One region of the Shewanella sp. TB7-MNA-CIBAN-0143 genome, then DNA from elsewhere that is predicted to be linked to it. Evidence: predicted binding sites of a transcription regulator. Region 1 holds the regulator's gene; each other region holds the start of a gene.
What was found. The regulator sigma-54, encoded in region 1, starts transcription at its own class of promoters, with help from an activator protein. The targets are predictions, from matches to a motif close to GTTGGCACGNNNNTNGNNT.
Positions count from the first base shown of each region.

Region 1 (4,758 bases):
CCAAGACGAGTCGGCGCCAAAGCAAAAACTCCCTGAAATTCCTGTTAACAAGCAGATCAAACCATGACCCAAATTACCTTAACCGCTGAAAATCTAGCTAAAAGCTATAAAGCTCGTCAAGTTGTTAAAGATGTGAGTTTAACGGTTAAAACAGGCCAAATTGTCGGTCTTTTAGGCCCCAATGGTGCAGGCAAAACCACCACCTTTTATATGGTTGTCGGCTTAGTAAAAAGCGATAAAGGCCGAATATTGATTGACGATGACGACCTTACTGCCGATCCAATGCATTTGCGCGCCCGCAAAGGTATAGGTTACTTACCACAAGAAGCCAGTATTTTCCGCAAGCTCACCGTTTACGACAACATAATGGCCGTACTGCAAACTCGCAAAGAGCTCAGCACAGACCAACGTATTGAACAGCTTGAGCATCTACTCGAAGAGTTCCACATTACTCACATACGCGACAGCCAAGGTATGTCGTTATCGGGTGGCGAACGTCGTCGAGTTGAAATTGCGCGCGCTTTAGCTGCTAATCCAAAATTTATTTTGCTTGATGAGCCCTTTGCTGGTGTTGATCCTATTTCGGTCATCGACATTAAAAAAATCATCCAACAACTTAAAAATCGCGGTTTAGGGGTATTAATTACCGACCATAACGTACGTGAAACGCTAGACGTTTGTGAGCGAGCCTATATCGTCAGCCAGGGTAATTTAATTGCCGAAGGCACACCTGATGAGATATTAAGTAATCAACAAGTTCGAGCTGTGTACTTAGGTGAACAATTCAAGCTATAGTTACTTTACTGGCCTTTTAGTCTAGCTAACTCATTTCATTGAACGATACCTAAACAACGTTAAATGTCATTGATGTTTATGGCAATCGATTACAGTTCGAGATTGTCATTTTTATGGAAAATCATCTAGGGATAAGCGGTAAATGAAAGCGTCACTCCAACTTAAAATGGGTCAACACTTAACCATGACCCCACAATTGCAGCAAGCCATTCGCTTACTGCAATTATCGTCATTGGAGCTACAGCAGGAAATCCAACAAGCATTAGATTCAAATCCATTGCTTGAAATAGAAGATGAGTTTTCTGAAGCAAAAAACTCCTTAAAAGAAAACCGCGACCAAGCGGATACCGACTTTAGTGACAACAGTATTGTTAATGTCGAAAAAGACACTTCCACCGTCGACATAGCAGAATCCATGACCAAAGAAACCATGGATGATTTAGCCATGGATACCACATGGGATGAAGTATACACAGCCTCACCTATGTCAGGTTCGGGCAGTGCAAGCATGCGCGATGACGACATGCCCTTTCAAGGTGAAACTACTGAAGGTTTGTACGAACACTTAGAATGGCAAAAAAATCTCACTCCATTTTCAGACACCGATCTCGCCATTGCCACCGCCATTATTGATGCCATTGATGAACGCGGTTATTTAACCCAAAGTACCGAAGATATTCTCGAAGCCATGGGTGATGAAAATGTGGAACTCGATGAGGTTGAAGCGGTATTAAAACGCGTTCAACACTTTGACCCTGTGGGTGTTGCTGCACGTGATTTAAGTGAATGCCTATTTATCCAATTAGCGCAATACTCTAACGACACACCCCATATCGATAATGCCCGTTTGTTAATTAAAGGCTATTTAGAGTTAATTGCTGGCCGTGATTTCAGATTATTGATGCGTAAAACAAAACTAAAAGAAAATGAGTTACGTGACGCAATCACTTTAATCCAGACACTCAATCCTCGTCCGGGCTTATTAATTACCCCCATGGATGATGAATACGTGATTCCCGATGTCACAGTATTAAAGAAAAATGGCCGTTGGGTAGTAGAGTTAAACCCAGACAACATGCCTAAAATTGGTGTTAATCAGCAATATGCAGCCATGGCTAGAGGCAGTAAAAACCCGTCGGATAGTCAATTTATTCGAGGCCATCTGCAAGAGGCTAAATGGTTTATTAAAAGTATTGAAAGCCGTAATGATACTTTACTTAAAGTGGCAAATTGCATTGTGCAATTTCAGCAAGGCTTTTTTGAATATGGCGAAGAAGCCATGAAGCCTATGGTGCTCAATGATATCGCTGAAGCTGTAGAAATGCATGAATCGACCATTTCACGAGTCACCACACAAAAATATATGCACACCCCTCGAGGCTTATTTGAACTAAAATACTTCTTCTCTAGCCATGTCAGTACTGACGATGGCGGGGAATGCTCATCAACGGCCATTCGTGCTTTTATCAAAAAGCTGGTTGCCGCAGAAAACCAGAAAAAACCACTGAGTGACAGTAAAATGGCTCAGCTTCTGGCAGAACAGGGCATAAACGTTGCTCGTCGTACGATAGCAAAATACCGTGAAGCAATGATGATCCCGCCCTCAAACCAACGTAAGAGTTTATAACCTACTAGGCAATGGAGGATTTTTTATGCAAATAAGTCTGACTGGACGTCATGTCGAAATAACAGAATCTTTACGTGAATACATCCACAGTAAATTTTCAAAGCTTGAACGACACTTCGATCAGATCCATAATGTACACGTTGTGCTCAATGTAGAAAAATTACAACAAAAAGCAGAAGCCAAAATCAACATTAATGGCGCAGAAATTTTTGCAATGTCAGAAAGTACTGATATGTATGCTGCAATAGACGCCCTGATCGATAAACTCGACCGTCAGGTAATTAAACACAAAGAGAAGAATACAAAACACTAACGATGGAACTTTGTACCATTCTGCAGCCGGAATGCACTACCTGTGCCACACCGGGCAGTAAGAAAAAAGTACTGGAACTCATCAGCAATTTAGTCGCTGCCCAGTACCCAACCCTGTCTTCGCAAGAGGTTTTTGAAAGCCTGTTAGCGAGAGAGAAAATGGGTAGCACAGGTATAGGAAATGGCATTGCGATACCTCATGGTAGATTAACGACCATCGATCACCCTATCGCGATATTTATTAAATGTGAAGAAGCCATTGCCTTTGATGCAATCGATAAGCAACCCGTGGATCTTTTATTTGCTTTGTTAGTACCTGCAGACCAGTGCCAACAACATTTAGGCACGTTATCGAGCATGGCCCAAAAGTTAAGCGATAAGCAAATATTGAAACAGCTTCGTAAAACTCACGACGCAACAGAACTTTATCAGGTTATTACTGCATGAAACTAGTTATAGTATCGGGACGTTCAGGCTCAGGGAAATCCGTTGCCCTGAGAGTATTAGAAGACCTAGGATATTATTGTGTTGATAATTTGCCTTTACCACTCATTGGCACATTATTAGCCCAGCTTAAAGGCAGTAATGATTTGGTTGCGATTAGCGTTGATGTTCGTAACATTGCAGAACAAGGTAAAGCGCTTCAAGACCAATTGGCACTACTTCAAAATGACACTGAAATTATCAGTTTCTTTTTAAATTCCAATGACAAAGTATTGCTTAAACGTTACAGCGAAACACGTCGATTACACCCGTTATCTAAAAATCATATTTCACTGCAAGAAGCGATAAAACTAGAAGGCCGTTTACTTGAGCCTATCGCAAAAATTGTTGATCACTATATCGACACTTCTGCGCTAAATATCTACGAATTAAGCGACCAAGTTAGGCAAATATTATTAGGCAGTGTTGATAAAGAGTTAGTGATTAACTTTGAATCTTTTGGCTTTAAACACGGCATGCCGACAGAAGCAGATTTTATGTTTGATGTACGCTTTTTACCCAACCCACATTGGGAAATAGAACTGCGTCCATTTACGGGTTTAGACGAGCCCGTACAAGAATTTTTAGGTCGTCAGCCATTAGTTAATAAATTTATTTGGCAAATTGAAAACCTATTTGAAACTTGGATGCCGCATTTAGAACGTAACAATCGCAGTTACCTTACCATCGCGATTGGTTGTACTGGTGGTCAGCACCGTTCGGTATATATTGCAGATCAATTAGCAAAACGATTTCGACAAGGCAGTAAACACACGGTTAATGCTCGCCACAGAGAATTAAATATCAGTGATACTAATAACTAAGTGAGCATAGGATCGCGTCAATGATCAAACTTGAACGCCAAGTGACCATTTCAAATAAATTGGGGTTACACGCCCGTGCCGCCACAAAACTCGCGATGTTAGCGGCGGATTTTGATGCTAACATCACCTTAACTCAAGGCGAAAAAAACGCCAGCGCAGCTAGCGTACTTGGGCTATTAATGCTTGAAAGTGGTATCGGTAAAATGATTACGGTGACAGCTCAAGGCCCAGATGCTGAAGTTGCATTAAACGCAGTGTGTGATCTCATTAATGCTAAATTTGATGAATCTTGTTAATTTTTTAATCGCATTGAATTTATAAATAGCCTGTAATGTGTGAATAGCTGCAAGTTACTCATGCTTTAAGCCACCGTCATCCTTATTTTATGCGGCCTCTAAATGACTAGGCCATACTAACCAAACTGTCACGACATTGATGATCACCAGTAGACATCAGTCCCTCAAAAATATTAGCCCTTAGGATTATCTCACGCAGTTGATACCAATCTCATTAGTATCAGTTCATTCTGCGGGAGTTGGCGTTTAACATGATAAAGACATTACCGCTTCTAGCAACGGATCCAGTGCAACTCTGTTTCCGTGACGTGGTTCGTCTATAGTATGTAAGCAGCATTGGCTGCTGCAGAATTTCACCGCAGAAGTCATTTAAGTATTCTATTTCTGCATTTCATTGTCTTACGTAAAGACAGCTATTTCT
Region 1 is NZ_JBEOPL010000038.1:2,642-7,399, reverse strand. Features, by position in the region: gene lptA (lipopolysaccharide transport periplasmic protein LptA) at 1-67, shown strand, start outside; gene lptB (LPS export ABC transporter ATP-binding protein) at 64-795, shown strand; gene AAEY97_RS20700 (RNA polymerase factor sigma-54) at 938-2,422, shown strand; gene hpf (ribosome hibernation promoting factor) at 2,448-2,735, shown strand; gene ptsN (PTS IIA-like nitrogen regulatory protein PtsN) at 2,738-3,181, shown strand; gene rapZ (RNase adapter RapZ) at 3,178-4,041, shown strand; gene AAEY97_RS20680 (HPr family phosphocarrier protein) at 4,062-4,337, shown strand.

Region 2 (4,758 bases), on a different contig from region 1:
ATACTGTTCTGGTGGGAACATCTGTTTGATTTGTTTGATTTGTTTTATTTTTTTTTGCCGCAAGGTGTTTACATCAATTTCTTGATCCTTACTTTGTAATATCGCAGTCAGGTTATGCCGCGCCACAATGAGTTGCTGTTGTAAAATAGTTTGTTGTACACCAACCGCAACATTGCCTGGCTTGCTTTGACTCTTTGGCGTAACAATATCAATAATGTCTTTATTAGCTATTTTAGGGCGCACAATTTGGTTTGTAGTGAGTCTTTTTTTAATTTCAATTTCATTGGGCTTTACTTTATATTGTAATAAAATCAACTCCACAACGGCTTTATTAGACCCTTTGGGTAACTCAGATTGCTTTGCTGTAAGCCTGTTCTTATTTTCAATTTTAAGTTGAAGCGCATCAAGCATTAAACTGTTTAATTTATCTGTAACACCAGCCTTAGCGATCACTGTCTTGAATAGCTGATGTGCTTTATCACCCAAAGCAATTGATAAAATTTCGATATCAGATTCAGTCACACCACTATCAACGCGACTAATCATTGTAGTAAACAAATCAATATAAGCGCTGTGTATCGGGTACTGAGACTTGGGGAACAGCATTTGAGCTTGAGAAATATTCTTAGTGATCACGATAAAAATCCATTTTTATGATACTGATTGTATATCTTTGATTAAGCTAATATTTTAGTTTAACAGACTGCAAATTTGAGTTACTACTTAAGCAGCTTAAGCGGTGTTGTCATTATATTTATCACAACTTTGCAGTATGGAAAAGACTTCAATTTTTTTAATTTTTAGCATAATGTTGATAATAGTAAGATTATCATATTTCGAAGGGTTCAATATGTCCTTAATACTTTGTTATGCCAACACAAACCAAGTTTTACTTTTAACAAGCAAACAATGAGAAACAGCGATTAAGGTCCATGATTGAGTTAAAACTATCGAAAAGCGGAGTTTTGAAGAATGCTCGAAAAAAAATTACAAAAAAAGGGTTTCCAGAGGCGGCACATAGGCGGCACAACTTTTTACGATTTTGTTAAGTATTTGATTTTTAAGGTGAAAATAGGTCATATGGTCTCCCCACAGGGACTCGAACCCCGATCGGCCGCTTAGGAGGCGGCTGCTCTATCCTGTTGAGCTATAGAGAGACCCAGTGATTATACTGAGTTTATAATCGAATTAAACCTTTTATATTTAATTGCTTGATTAACAACCAACTAATTCATAATCGACTTACTCTTATCGATTAGCACTTAGCACTTAGCACTTAGCACTTAGCACTTAGCACTTAAGTCTGAACAATTAGCTTCTAGTAACCAATCATTAGTTCTTAATCGCAATATCATTTACTTGAATATTATCTGCACTGTCGATGCCGTCAAATATTGCGGTTGAGCTGTCTTCGGTAACTTGTTCGATAACCACATTGGCACGACTTTTAGTGGCGATGGCGCGCATGGAATTAAATCTGTCTGGGATATTTTTTTGTAATACGATTTGGAACTTATCACCCATTTTAACGCCATTTTTACGGCCTAAATTGATGATAATACGATCCCCTTGCCTGGCAACAATTTGGCCTAGTAATGGACGACAGTTTAACTGCTTATCCAGCGACATCACGCTTTGCTGTAAAATATCGCTGATCGCCTGACCATAAGATGATCGCCAAAACCGCTGGTTAGCAGGTGAGACGATTTCTTGTCTTTCAAATTCCCACGGCGCTGAGGTGGCGAATGATTCTGACCACACCACTTCACCGCTGATCCCATGGTAAAGGGTTAATTTAAAAATAAACTGCCTTAGTGGATCATCCTCGACAAAGCCCATATAACTACTTTGAGCTGGCTCGGTCGAAATATCAATGATTTCAGGTTGCAGCAGATATTGGCTGTCGGTAATTTCGCCTAACCAACTGGGAATACGATATCCTTTAAAGTTGACCAGTTGATTGGTGTTATCAATTTTTTCATCGGCATGTAGTCGTGCAAAACTGTATCGCGACTGTGCATTGATAGCTTTACCTAATTGCTCGGTGATCCGCTCTTCAAAGTGAGCTAATTGACCATAACGTAACTGTTCGCGTTCTTGTAAATAGGCTTGTGGCAACATAATCGCGGCCTTGAGAGACTGGCTTTTACATTGTGCGTTAGGTTCTTGTTCGCTGAGATCAAGCTGTAACACCACGGTAATGGTGTGTTGGCTGATCATTTCACTCATTAATTCAACGTTATTGGCCGATCCCATCCGCTGAATTTGAAAGGTATCTTGAGTAAGCCGACCTTGGTTGACTTGTTGTTCACTGGAAAAGTTCACCCCGGCTTTTAAACTGGCGTAATTTAATGCTTGGCTTATGGCGTCCTCACGGGCTTTATCTATATCGCCATTCACGATTTTAGCCTTACCAGTCACTTCAATTTGTTCAGCCAATACCGACGATACACACAATGCACTCACGCATAGCATTGCTATTACGGCAAGGTGATTGAAGGTTTTAGTTCGGTTAACAGGGCTGTGTCGGATCAACATACAATGTCCTAATGTCAAAAAATCGTCTATTTTGCACAATTGTGTAAATTCAGCTTACTCTATTTTAATCAAAGCAAAAATTGTGCCGACTAACTATATTAGTGGTTATTTTCGATGTTGCACTATTACAGTAAAGCTTTTAACGCATTTGCCGATATAAAGACACCAATAAGAAAGAGTACATAATTGGCCTTAGTTATCGATGTACAAGGCGATTAAATGACTCATTTATACCAAGACTAGCGGCATTATTTGTTAGAGGAATTATTATGATTAACAGGCTTTTTATCTCCACGGTCATGCTTGCGTCGTTATCGTTAGCGGCATGCACCCAAACGCCTAATGCTGCCAATAACCTTGCCTTTAGCAATAACGGTAAATTTGTCAAAATCGTCGACGAAAATGAGGTTTATCACGATAAACTGGCTTATGATATTCAGGCTGCGGGGATATCACCCAAAGGCCAAGTGAATGTGTGGGCAGAAAAGTTAGTTAACGAGTTAGTGTTACAAAACGACGCCTTGCGCCCAGATCAACCACTGCTGATTTCTACGCCAGTGATGACCAGTAATTTAAATGCAACCAATGAATTAGCATTACAGTTACAACAAGGATTACTCGCGGCGTTCCACGCTCATGAATTTAACTTAGTCGATTTAAATGTGGCGACAAATTTGCGCGCCACAGAACAAGGCGAGTTTATGTTGAGCCGCAACTGGGAACTGTTACGTGCAGATTTACCGGTTTCACACGTATTAGTGTCAACCATGACCCTAACCCCTGAAGGAATTGTGTTTAACGGCCGTGTGGTTAATGTGACCAATAATCGCGTCCTTTCAGCGGTGCAATCATTTGTGGCAGCATCGAGTTTGTCGGGTTATTTACAACCCTCTGAACTCATTGAATCACGCAATGGTTTACTGTATCGCCACGAGAATAAGGGCGACAGTCGTTACACCGTATTAGGAGATAAGCTATGAAGTCGTTGATGTTAATTATGCTATTGCTGCTCACTGGCTGTGTGAGCAAAGATAAATATGTTCAGTGGGAAACCGAAGCGCCAGCCTCGTTCCCAACGCTAACGGCAATTGGTTATGCCCCTTTGGCGACTCAGCCCAGTAAAGAGCCATCACATCGTATTTTAATGGCGATGCAAGCTTCAAAAATTGCCGCTTACCGTGAGTTGGCGGAACAGGTATATGGACAAAAAATTTCGGCTAATAGCGACGTAAGTGAATGGTTACTAACTGACGACAACGTTAAATCTAGCGTGAGTGGTATTATTCGCGGCGCTAAAGTGGTTAAGACCTACCCTTCTGGTGAGTTTTATGTCACGGAGCTAGCTCTGGACTTTAAACAAGTATGGCAGTTGTACGAACAACAAAATCGCCCTAAACGCGTAAAAGAAGTCACTTACTTTTAATTGAACGTTTACGCTAACTTGTTGATATAAAAATGCCGCTGATATCAGCGGCATTTTTATTATATTAGGTTAACACTTATCATTAAAACGTCAGTTTAAACACTAAACCTAATGCTGCTTGGTTTTCCATGTCTTCCGTAACGTCTGGATAACTTAACTCCATTTCGCCACCAAAATAATAACCTGCATACGCATTAAGGCTAACATTACTCGTTGCTTGCCAGCCTGCGCGAGCAAAGCCTACCCATTCTTCTACTTCAATGGTTTTGTCATCATCAGCAATTAAAAAACGTTCTGTTCGCATTGAGCTACCCACACCGAAACTCCAGTCACGGTTATACTGATAACTTAACTCTAATCCTGCAGGACCACTAAAACCAGCTTGGAACGGGTTAGCAAGTACCCACTTCTCGTTTATCTGCCAACGTACGGCTAAGTAAGGTACGGTGCGCACTTCTGAAATATCATTTAAGTATGCAACACCAAAGCCGAGCATATTGCCGGAATCAAAGCGGTACATGCCCGAGGCAACGACACCATAACTTTGCGCATTTGAAGATGATGCAGTATCGGCATAGGCGTATTGCAGTTTGGGGGCTATAAGAAACATCCAATGATTATCAAGACGGTAAGATAACGATAAACCAGCACTGTACTGATGTATGGTTGACCAAGGTTCAGTACTGCTGCGTAACAGAGTGTTTTGGTTCATATCCCAGTCGTAATCGAGATTGTCGTAGCCTAGATTTGCCCCAATTGACCACTGACGATTGAGTGGCATGCTAGCCGAAAAACTG
Region 2 is NZ_JBEOPL010000019.1:31,122-35,879, forward strand. Features, by position in the region: gene AAEY97_RS15575 (hypothetical protein) at 1-636, opposite strand, end outside; tRNA gene AAEY97_RS15580 (tRNA-Arg) at 1,082-1,157, opposite strand; gene AAEY97_RS15585 (flagellar assembly protein FlgT) at 1,333-2,538, opposite strand; gene AAEY97_RS15590 (FlgO family outer membrane protein) at 2,808-3,518, shown strand; gene AAEY97_RS15595 (LPP20 family lipoprotein) at 3,515-3,961, shown strand; gene AAEY97_RS15600 (DUF6268 family outer membrane beta-barrel protein) at 4,044-4,758, opposite strand, start outside.
Region 2: the regulator sigma-54 is predicted to act here: its motif matches at 2,610-2,628, upstream of AAEY97_RS15585 (flagellar assembly protein FlgT).

Region 3 (4,758 bases), on a different contig from region 1:
TTATTGTGGAGTTGTAATCACCCTATCAAGCGGGTTAAGCAATATCGATATGTTTGTTTTAGGCATTAAAATGTTGATTTTGTATTGATGAATTTTACCGTTATCGAACTGGGTCTTTCATCCTGTTTAAAGCCATAAATATTGGAGCCTTAACTCATTTCGTACACATTTTCTGACGCAACAAGCCAATACTTTTATTGAGTGTCGCGTTATGATGGCTGCAGATCATCCTATAAAAACGAGAAAAACATGACAATAAGAATAGGCCAACATGCCGACCTGCACGCCCTAGTTCAGTTTAACCAAGCCATGGCAATGGAAACCGAAAACCTATCATTAGACACTGAGCAATTGACTCGCGGTGTTGAAGGACTGCTTACCCATCCTGAACGTGGGGTATATTTAGTCGCCGAAGTTGACGGCGAAATTACCGGATCGTTAATGGTCACCTATGAGTGGAGTGACTGGCGCGCAAGTAATTATTACTGGATCCAGAGTGTGTATATACGTCCACAGAATCGTCGTCAGGGTATTTATGGCAAGCTATATCAAGCGGTAAAAGACTTAGCAGCAGAAAACGGTGGCACCGCCAGTTTCCGTTTGTATGTTGAGCATGACAATAAAATTGCCCAAAAAACCTATGAATCATTGGGGATGGAGCAAAGCCATTATTTAATGTACGAAGAAAATACTAAGTAATCGTAAGTTATTATAAATAATCGTAAGTCACACATGCAAAAGCCGGAATAATCCGGCTTTTTTGTGTTTATCGTTTAAAGAATTTAATGCGTTCAACAGAGATTGCGACAATAACTAGCCTGTTCGCAACGCGAGAATTTTACTGATATCCAGTGGCGCAGTAAATTGACTAAACTCTTTGTGCTGTTGATCAATCGCATGAATCGACATTCTGTCTGCCAACTCGTTACCTTCAATACCAATATGGGCAGCGACATGCTGAAGTACTAAATCGGCTTTCATTGCATCATATAGCTCATGTGCTTGCTTGATAATCTCCAGATTGGCGATTTCACCGGTTTTTCGGGTCCAGCTTTTGGCTTTCCAACCATATGCCCACTCACAAACACATTTAATCGAATACTGTGAGTCACTCATGATTTGCACCGTTTCGCCCGCGTCTAGGACCTTTTTAGCCACAATTAATGCTTGGTGCAGCGCATTGAGCTCGGCAGTATTATTGGTGCCATTAGGATTAAACAAACCAAACCATAACTCGGCTAACTCGCCTTTGCGGTATATCGCCATCCCTGAACCCGCTTTACCTGGGTTGGGCTCACAACCTCCGTCGGTGTAAATAACCACATCAAATTGGCTTAACACAGCTTGATTAGCGCTAAGAGTTTTGGTTGATGTTCCAGCCCCTGCAGCCTTTGTCGATGAACGACCTGCCGCTTTTACTGGCACACTTTTGCCTATGCTGCTTGCAGGAGATTTAGCAAATGCAGCTTTGGCTTCTGCTTCTGTAGCAAAGGATTTGTACTTGGCTTGCGGATATTTATCAACTGAACGCTTGGTAACATCCCAGCTGGTAAAAATGCCCGTTTCTCGACCGGCCCATACTACGTAAAACTTCTTTGCCATGATTAACTCTTACTTCAACAATGCTAACGTCACTAATATCGTGCTTGCATCATGCCATGATTAAACTTGGCTTTGAAACAAAAAAACGTGTTGCGTGCAGTAGTTGCAGTTAACTTGAACATCTCGGCCAAATAAGCTTAAGTTTGATTTACCTGAGCTTAATGTGGCAGAGCATCAGTCTAGGGTTAGTGGGCCATCGATATTTTGATAATCGACACTACCAGAACCCGAATTAACAATGGTCAAACCTTTGGTGTTAGCCACATCAATGCCACCGGAACCATCATTTATCTTAACTAATCCGGAGACTTGATTAACCTTGATTGAACCCGAACCATCTTCAATACTCACATCACCAATAACATGGTTAATGCGAATAGATCCCGAGCCATCTTGCAACTCAATCGCGCCTTTCGCCTCGGAAATATTAATAGAGCCTGAGCCATCAACTAAAACCAATTTGCCAATGTGGTTCATCACAATACTGCCAGAACCATCTATTAACTCAATATCCGCACTGACATCATCTATTTGGATGGGCCCGGAACCGTCTTTAATATTCAATGCGAGCACAGTTGGCACTTCTACCAATAAATCAATATAAGGCGACTCACCGAAATATTGGTCACTGTGTATTTCTGATAATAAATAGCCCTTATCACCTTTTCGGGTCAAGCTGAGCTTAATTTCGATGTCATCTTGATCCAATGACTGGGTGTAGATATCAGCATGTACGGTGACTTCTTTTAGGCCTTCAACGCCGACAATCGTTAACTTGCCGGCGCCAGTATTAGCGACTAACTCAGTTAATGATCCAGCATCAAGATTCAATTGCTGCTGTACTAAGTTAAGATTTGTATGGTTTTGCTCTGATGATGACGAAAATACTGACTCTGCTTCACTTTGCGAAGCACCAAATAGGGTGGCGCCCAGAATAAGCCCGACTGTGACACTAATGGTTGCGATACGAATAGACATAAGATTAATTCCCTTTATGAGGATAACAATAAGCTTAGGCCGCCAAACAAATGCTCTTAATATGAGTAAACTGTGGTTAGTGCGCGTTAGCGGCAATTAACAGTTAGTTAGCAGGTTTCATACCAACTAAACAAAAGTAATATTTACAACAAGTTACAATTAACAGTAATAAAAGTAACTTCGTCATCAAACCCAAAATGGTTAAAATCCCATACAATGTGGTTAACTTCACCACTGTGATCATCATGGTTAACTCAAACAAAAAAAGAACATAACCCTATGCCGACTTCTCCTGCGATACCACAAACGTTAACTATCATTGTTGGTTCAACCAACCCAGTTAAAATCAATGCAGCAAAACAAGCTATTGGACAATATTTCCCTGATGTTCATATTGATTGCACTGGCATGCATGCGCCATCACTGGTCGCAGACCAACCAATGACCGAAGCAGAAACTAAATTGGGTGCCATCAACCGTGCTCAATTTTGCCAAGCCAATGCAAAAATAGTCGATCAACATGCTGACTTTTATGTGGCAATGGAAGGCGGAGTAGATCAGTTTGATCACAGCCCTGCCACCTTTGCTTACATGGCCATTATCCATAACGACACATTATCTGTTGGTCGAAGCGCTAATTTGCCGTTGCCACTATCAATTTTTAACGCTTTACAAGCAGGTGAAGAACTTGGCAAAGTAATGGACCGAGTATTTAACACTCATAATATTAAACAAAAAGGTGGCGCGATTGGCTTGCTAACTCGAGGTTTAGCCACCCGCGAAAGCATTTATACCCAAGCATTAGTGCTGGCAATGGCTCCCTTTATCAATGCGGAATTATTTAATGACTGAAAATCAGCAAGCAAATACAACCAAGGACGGCTTGCAAGCGCCCTTGATTAGAATGTTACAACCCCATGACGATGCTGCATTGGCCGCGGTGATCCGTGAAGTGTCTGCAGAATATGGTTTAACCCCAGATAAAGGTTTTAGCGTGGCCGATAAAACCCTCGACTGTTTAAGTGAGGTGTATCAAGCTGAAGGTTCACAATACTGGGTGATTGAATATCAAGGCAAAGTGGTTGGCGGCGCAGGTATTGCGCCATTAGTAAAAAATGGCGGCGTATGTGAATTACAAAAAATGTACTTTTCTCGCGCTATACGTGGTCAAGGTATGGCAAAGCCATTAACCCGTCAGTGTATTGAGTTCGCCAAACAACAAGGCTATCAATCGATGTATTTAGAAACCACGGCAGTGCTAGTTGAAGCACTAGCACTCTATGAAAAACTGGGCTTTAGCCACTGCCAGCATTTAGGCGAAACCGGCCATGATGCCTGTGAAATTGCGATGATAATGAGCTTATAACGTGTAAAACACTCCATTATTATCAGATATCAGCGGTATTAGATTGTTTTTTAAACAGTTTTACTACGACTTTATTATAGCGCTTTGCAATCACCCAAAAGCTTGGTAGCCTCAGATTAAGCACATTCCATAGGAGGATGATCATGGAATATCAACGTATCGCGCATTCTAACCTTGAGGTGAGTAAAATCTGCCTCGGCACCATGACTTGGGGAGAACAAAATACTCAAGCAGAAGCTTTTGCTCAACTCGATTATGCTATTGGTCAAGGCATTAACTTTATCGATACCGCTGAAATGTACCCTGTACCACCTAAAGCCGAAACCCAGGGCGAAACCGAACGCATTATTGGTAACTACCTTAAAGCACAAGGTAATCGCGACAATTTAGTGATTGCCACTAAAGTTGCTGCGCCTGGTGGTAAAGGTGATTACATCCGTAAAGATATGGCTCTTGACTGGCGCAACATTCATCAAGCCGTTGATGACTCATTAGCACGCTTACAAATCGACACTATCGATTTGTATCAAGTGCATTGGCCGGATAGAAATACTAATTTCTTCGGCGAAATGATGTATGAACACGACGAAGAAGAGCACTACACCCCTATTTTAGACACGCTTGAAGCCTTAGCGGAAATCATTAAGCAAGGTAAAGTGCGTTATATCGGCATTTCTAATGAAACCCCTTGGGGCTTTATGAAATACCTAAAATTAGCCGAAAAGCACGATTTGCCACGTATTATCAGTGTGCAAAATCCTTACAACTTGCTTAATCGCAGCTACGAAATCGCCATGTCTGAAATCAGTTAT
Region 3 is NZ_JBEOPL010000008.1:66,880-71,637, reverse strand. Features, by position in the region: gene AAEY97_RS08485 (GNAT family N-acetyltransferase) at 250-699, shown strand; gene AAEY97_RS08480 (ribonuclease H1 domain-containing protein) at 814-1,602, opposite strand; gene AAEY97_RS08475 (DUF4097 family beta strand repeat-containing protein) at 1,777-2,580, opposite strand; gene yjjX (inosine/xanthosine triphosphatase) at 2,860-3,432, shown strand; gene AAEY97_RS08465 (GNAT family N-acetyltransferase) at 3,425-3,946, shown strand; gene AAEY97_RS08460 (NADP(H)-dependent aldo-keto reductase) at 4,090-4,758, shown strand, end outside.
Region 3: the regulator sigma-54 is predicted to act here: its motif matches at 2,689-2,707, upstream of AAEY97_RS08475 (DUF4097 family beta strand repeat-containing protein).

Region 4 (4,758 bases), on a different contig from region 1:
GTGGCTTGAGCAGACATAGAATCACGTAAGTTAAATACCTGAAAAACCACAAATGATGCAGTTGCAATAGATGCACCGAGTAACGCTTCGTGTCGCATGCGGTTAGGCACTTTAACCACGGCAGCAACTGGCGCTCTTGGTTCAACGTCGGGCCATAAAGCCGTCATAGCATAAGCGATTACAACAGAGGCCGCTGTCGCCCAAAAATTACTGAAAATGAGATTATTAATATCGACACTCGGATAACTGGCAAAGTGCAGCATAATGCTTAAGCTGATAACCCCGTTAGCGCCAAATAAAAACAAACTACCGCGTGACATTGCCGCAAAACGATACAAAAATAGCACAAACACGATGGGTAATATCACCCCAGCGTGAGAGCCAAATAAGCCACCTAAAATACCCACTTCAATCCCAGACATTACAGATGATGCCAATAATTGCCTCATCGCATGTGCATTCATCACAGGGACTAAACCCAGTAACAACATTGGAGTGACGGTAAAAAATACACCATAACTGAGGTCGAAAAATTTACAGATCGCAAATCCTAGCGTGGCGCCTGTTGCTATGCGTAAACATTGGCGTAAATCGTTTGTAGTCAAAGGACTATGGCGTAATAACATATGATCAACCTACGACATTGATACAAGATACTGCACGCAAATAAATTAACCTGCAGCATTGCCTTGAGTGTGAATTGGTGTAATGAGTATTAACAATCAATATTGGGCTTAACTGCGGCGTTAATAGATATAATGCAGCGTGCTGATAACCTTAATTTGAACCTTGGCTAGAAAGCCAAGTAAACCGCTATTAGGTACTAATTGCACCGTTGCACGTGCTCCAGCGGGTAATGCATTAACGCCTTGGTGGTCAAGTTCAAGGTGTAAACGTAAGCGTTGAGCATCACGTACCCAACGTACCGATTCTTGCGGATCAGCTAAACGGCCATTGGCATCAAATTGCCCGGCACTCACACCGGCATCTACGGTACTCACTTTGGCATGATATAAACGTCCAGGTTGACCATCAAATGCAACAAGCGCAGTTGATTGTGGCTCAATACCGCGTAAACTTTTTTCTCTAAAATCAGCAATAATATCGACGTTTTCTGACACTACAGCTAATAGCGGCTGTCCAACAGTGGCAAAGCTGCCGACTTCTAACTGTAAGTTAGTCACCACGCCATTTTGGTCTGCGCGAATTTGAGTGTATGACAGGTTTAATTCTGCTTGAGCTAAACGATTTTGAGCTTGACGGACTTTTAAATTATCTTCGCCATTGCGTCCACGACTTACCACTAGCTTAGTTAAGCGAGCTTTAGCGGCAAGTAAATTGGCCTGCGCCGTGACGGCCTCACTTTGAGCTTGATCAGTTAACTGCTGCGATACACCTCGGGAGGCATACAGAGCATCAAGGCGTTTTGCTTCACTATTTCTCTGCTGTGCACTACTTTGATTTGCCTGAACATCTGCTTTGGCTGCTAGTATCGATGCATCAAGTTCAGCGTTATCTTGTTTTGCTTGCTCTAACGCCAATGTAGCTTGCTCAGCCGCTAACTCGTAAGGGGCTGAGTCGATGCTAAATAACACATCACCTTTAGCCACAAGTTGGTTATTTTCGACGGCAATAGATGCAATTTTACCACTGACTTGTGGCGTCACTTTAGTGACCATTCGTGTGGCCATGGCTTGCGGCGTCATAGGCATTACTGCATCGGCAAACATAAAGTAACCAAACACCATTACAAACATAAAAATAGCGATTTTAACGAGTCGAGCAAATTGTTGATCTGGGGTCATGTTATTTCTCATTCAGGAATTTTGTTGTCTTGTTCAGTGTTCTTATGCAGCGCAGCAAGAGCATTATCACTAATAAGACTAATGACACGTTCAAATTCACTTAATTCTTGACTGCTAATACCTGCAAGTAAATCTCGACGAACCAACATAATGCGGCTTTCCATCTGCTTAAGCATGTCGATGCCTTCAGGAGTTAAGCTGACTATTCGTGCTCGCTTATCGTTCTCGCAGCAGCGGCGCTGTATATATCCTTGCTGTTCTAACTGGCTCAAAGTGCGCATTAAAGAGGGCAATTCTATCTCTAAAGCATCGGCAAGCACCTTTTGGCTCACGTTATCGCCCAAGCGCAGTAACTTCCACAGCGCAGTCCAGCGAGGGTGAGTTAACCCTAATGGTACGAGCTCCGCGTCTGCAGCGGTGCGCCATAAACGATGTAATCGCCCTAAGTGCTCAGCAAGTGAAAGTTCTTTTAATCGCTCTAATTCTTTATACATAATAAATTGCCATTTAGTTAGCGTGCTAAGCATTATAACAACTTAGCATGCTAAGTAAATGGCTGATATTAATTAATCCATAAAACTTCTATAGCGTTGAAACTAATTTATTGATAACTGTGACTAAAAATGACTAGCGTTGATTACACGAACAATAAAGATTAGGCCTTTAGTCACATGACATTACGCGGAAAAGAGAACATGAGTGTTATTTAGACAAAGATGATCAGCATCACCAAAACAGAGTGTCAGTTTGACATTAACAGTCTTTTTGACACCAATAAAAAGGTGTCATTTTAACAGTAACCTGACGACAGGTAAAAATAAAAAACATTAATAACAGTAGCTTAATAACAATAAAAAGTTGGCACGACTTGTGTAATGCTCTGGTCATCTGTATCAAAATGACTTTGCGCTAAGAGGACTTATGAGCAAAAATAAACTCACCGGCATTGCACTGCTAATCGTGCTAGTGGCTTCCTTCACGGTATTACTCAGTTTAGGCAGCGGCATATATCGAGAAAAACCGCCGATTCCAACGGCTTTCATTGACACCAGTGGCCAACCCATATTTACCAAAAATGATATTGAGCAAGGTCAACTTGTATGGCGTTCAATGGGCGGGCATCAGTTAGGATCAATTTGGGGCCATGGTTCTTATGTGGCACCAGATTGGACTGCAGATTGGTTACATCGTGAAGCCCAAGCTTGGTTGTCTATCACCGCAAACGAGCGCTATAACCGCGATTTCACTGAACTCGATTCAGAACAGCAAGCCGGTTTAGAAAAAGGCTTAAGAGATGATATTCGCCATAACACAGTGATCAAAGGTACTGGGGGTGAAACTCACGTCGCGCTGTCAAATACCCGAATTGCGGCAATTAATGAAGTGACTAAGCACTATTTATCGTTATTTGGTGATGATCCTGCATTAAGTTCATTACGTGAACAATATGCCATGAAAGAAGGCACTATCACTGATGCTGAACATCGTGAATTGTTAAATGCCTTCCTCTTTTGGGGAGCGTGGGCTGCGGTAACTGAGCGCCCTGGTTATGATTATACTTACACCAATAACTGGCCATACGATCCACAAATTGGCAACGTCCCCACTTCAGACAACATTGTTTGGTCAGTACTAAGCTTAGTGACATTGCTTCTTGGTATTGGCATGCTGGCTTGGCATCACGCCACCTGCAAAGAGGAACCATTGCCAGAACCAGCCAAAGGTGATCCATTATTTTTTACTAAACCTACGCCATCGCAAAAAGCTGTCGGAAAGTATTTTGTTACTGCTATTGGACTGTTTTTACTGCAAATATTAGTTGGCGGAATTACTGCGCATTACGCAGTTGAAGGCCAAGAGTTTTATGGTTTCCCAATATCTGAAATTCTGCCTTATTCTGTTACCCGTACTTGGCATACTCAACTCGCAGTATTTTGGATTGCCACAGCATGGTTAGGCACAGGGCTATATATTGCCCCTGCACTATCAGGATACGAACCTAAGTATCAACGCTTAGGGGTAAACGTACTTTGGGTCGCGTTAGTCGTTATCGTTCTGGGTTCTATGGCTGGTGAATGGATTGGCGTACAACAATACTTTGACCTAGACATGAACTATTTATTCGGACATCAAGGATATGAGTACATTGATTTAGGACGCGTATGGCAAATATTATTGTTTGTGGGCTTATTAATTTGGACCGTGTTAATCACTGCAGCTATGCGTCCTGCATTAAAAGTTAACAGCGACATACTGCCGGCAATTTGGATTCTATACGCCTCTTGTGTCGCCATCGGCTTGTTTTATGGTGCAGGCCTGTTTATGGGCAAACACTCAAACCTTGCCATCGCAGAATACTGGCGCTGGTGGGTGGTGCACTTATGGGTAGAAGGCTTCTTTGAAACATTTGCAACAGCCGTTATCGCATTAATGCTCGTTCGCTTAGGTCTTATCCGTGCACGCAGTGCCAACGGTGCGGTATTATTCACAACAGTGGTGTTTTTAACTGGCGGCTTAATCGGCACTTTACATCATTTATACTTTACCGGTACTCAAACTTCAGTCATTGCTTGGGGAGCCATATTCTCGGCACTTGAAGTGGTGCCGTTAGCATTAATTGGTTTTGAAGCAGTGGGAACCTATCGTTTACGTAAAGCGAGCCCTTGGATGGAACGTTATCACTGGGTCATTATGTTCTTTGTGGCAACCTCATTTTGGAACTTAATTGGTGCAGGTGTATTAGGTTTCTTAATTAACCCACCAATATCGCTTTATTTTATCCAAGGGTTAAATACTACTGCGACACATTCTCATGGTGCATTTATGGGCGTGTACGGTATGTTAGGCATAGGGCTAATGCTATTCTGTTTACGCGGATTAACAGGCGATATGCAATGGAACCAAAAATACCTTAAAGGGGCATTCTGGACATTAAATATCGGCTTAGCAGCAA
Region 4 is NZ_JBEOPL010000013.1:70,774-75,531, reverse strand. Features, by position in the region: gene AAEY97_RS12090 (DUF2955 domain-containing protein) at 1-626, opposite strand, end outside; gene AAEY97_RS12085 (HlyD family secretion protein) at 747-1,805, opposite strand; gene slyA (transcriptional regulator SlyA) at 1,814-2,299, opposite strand; gene AAEY97_RS12075 (nitric-oxide reductase large subunit) at 2,727-4,758, shown strand, end outside.
Region 4: the regulator sigma-54 is predicted to act here: its motif matches at 2,663-2,681, upstream of AAEY97_RS12075 (nitric-oxide reductase large subunit).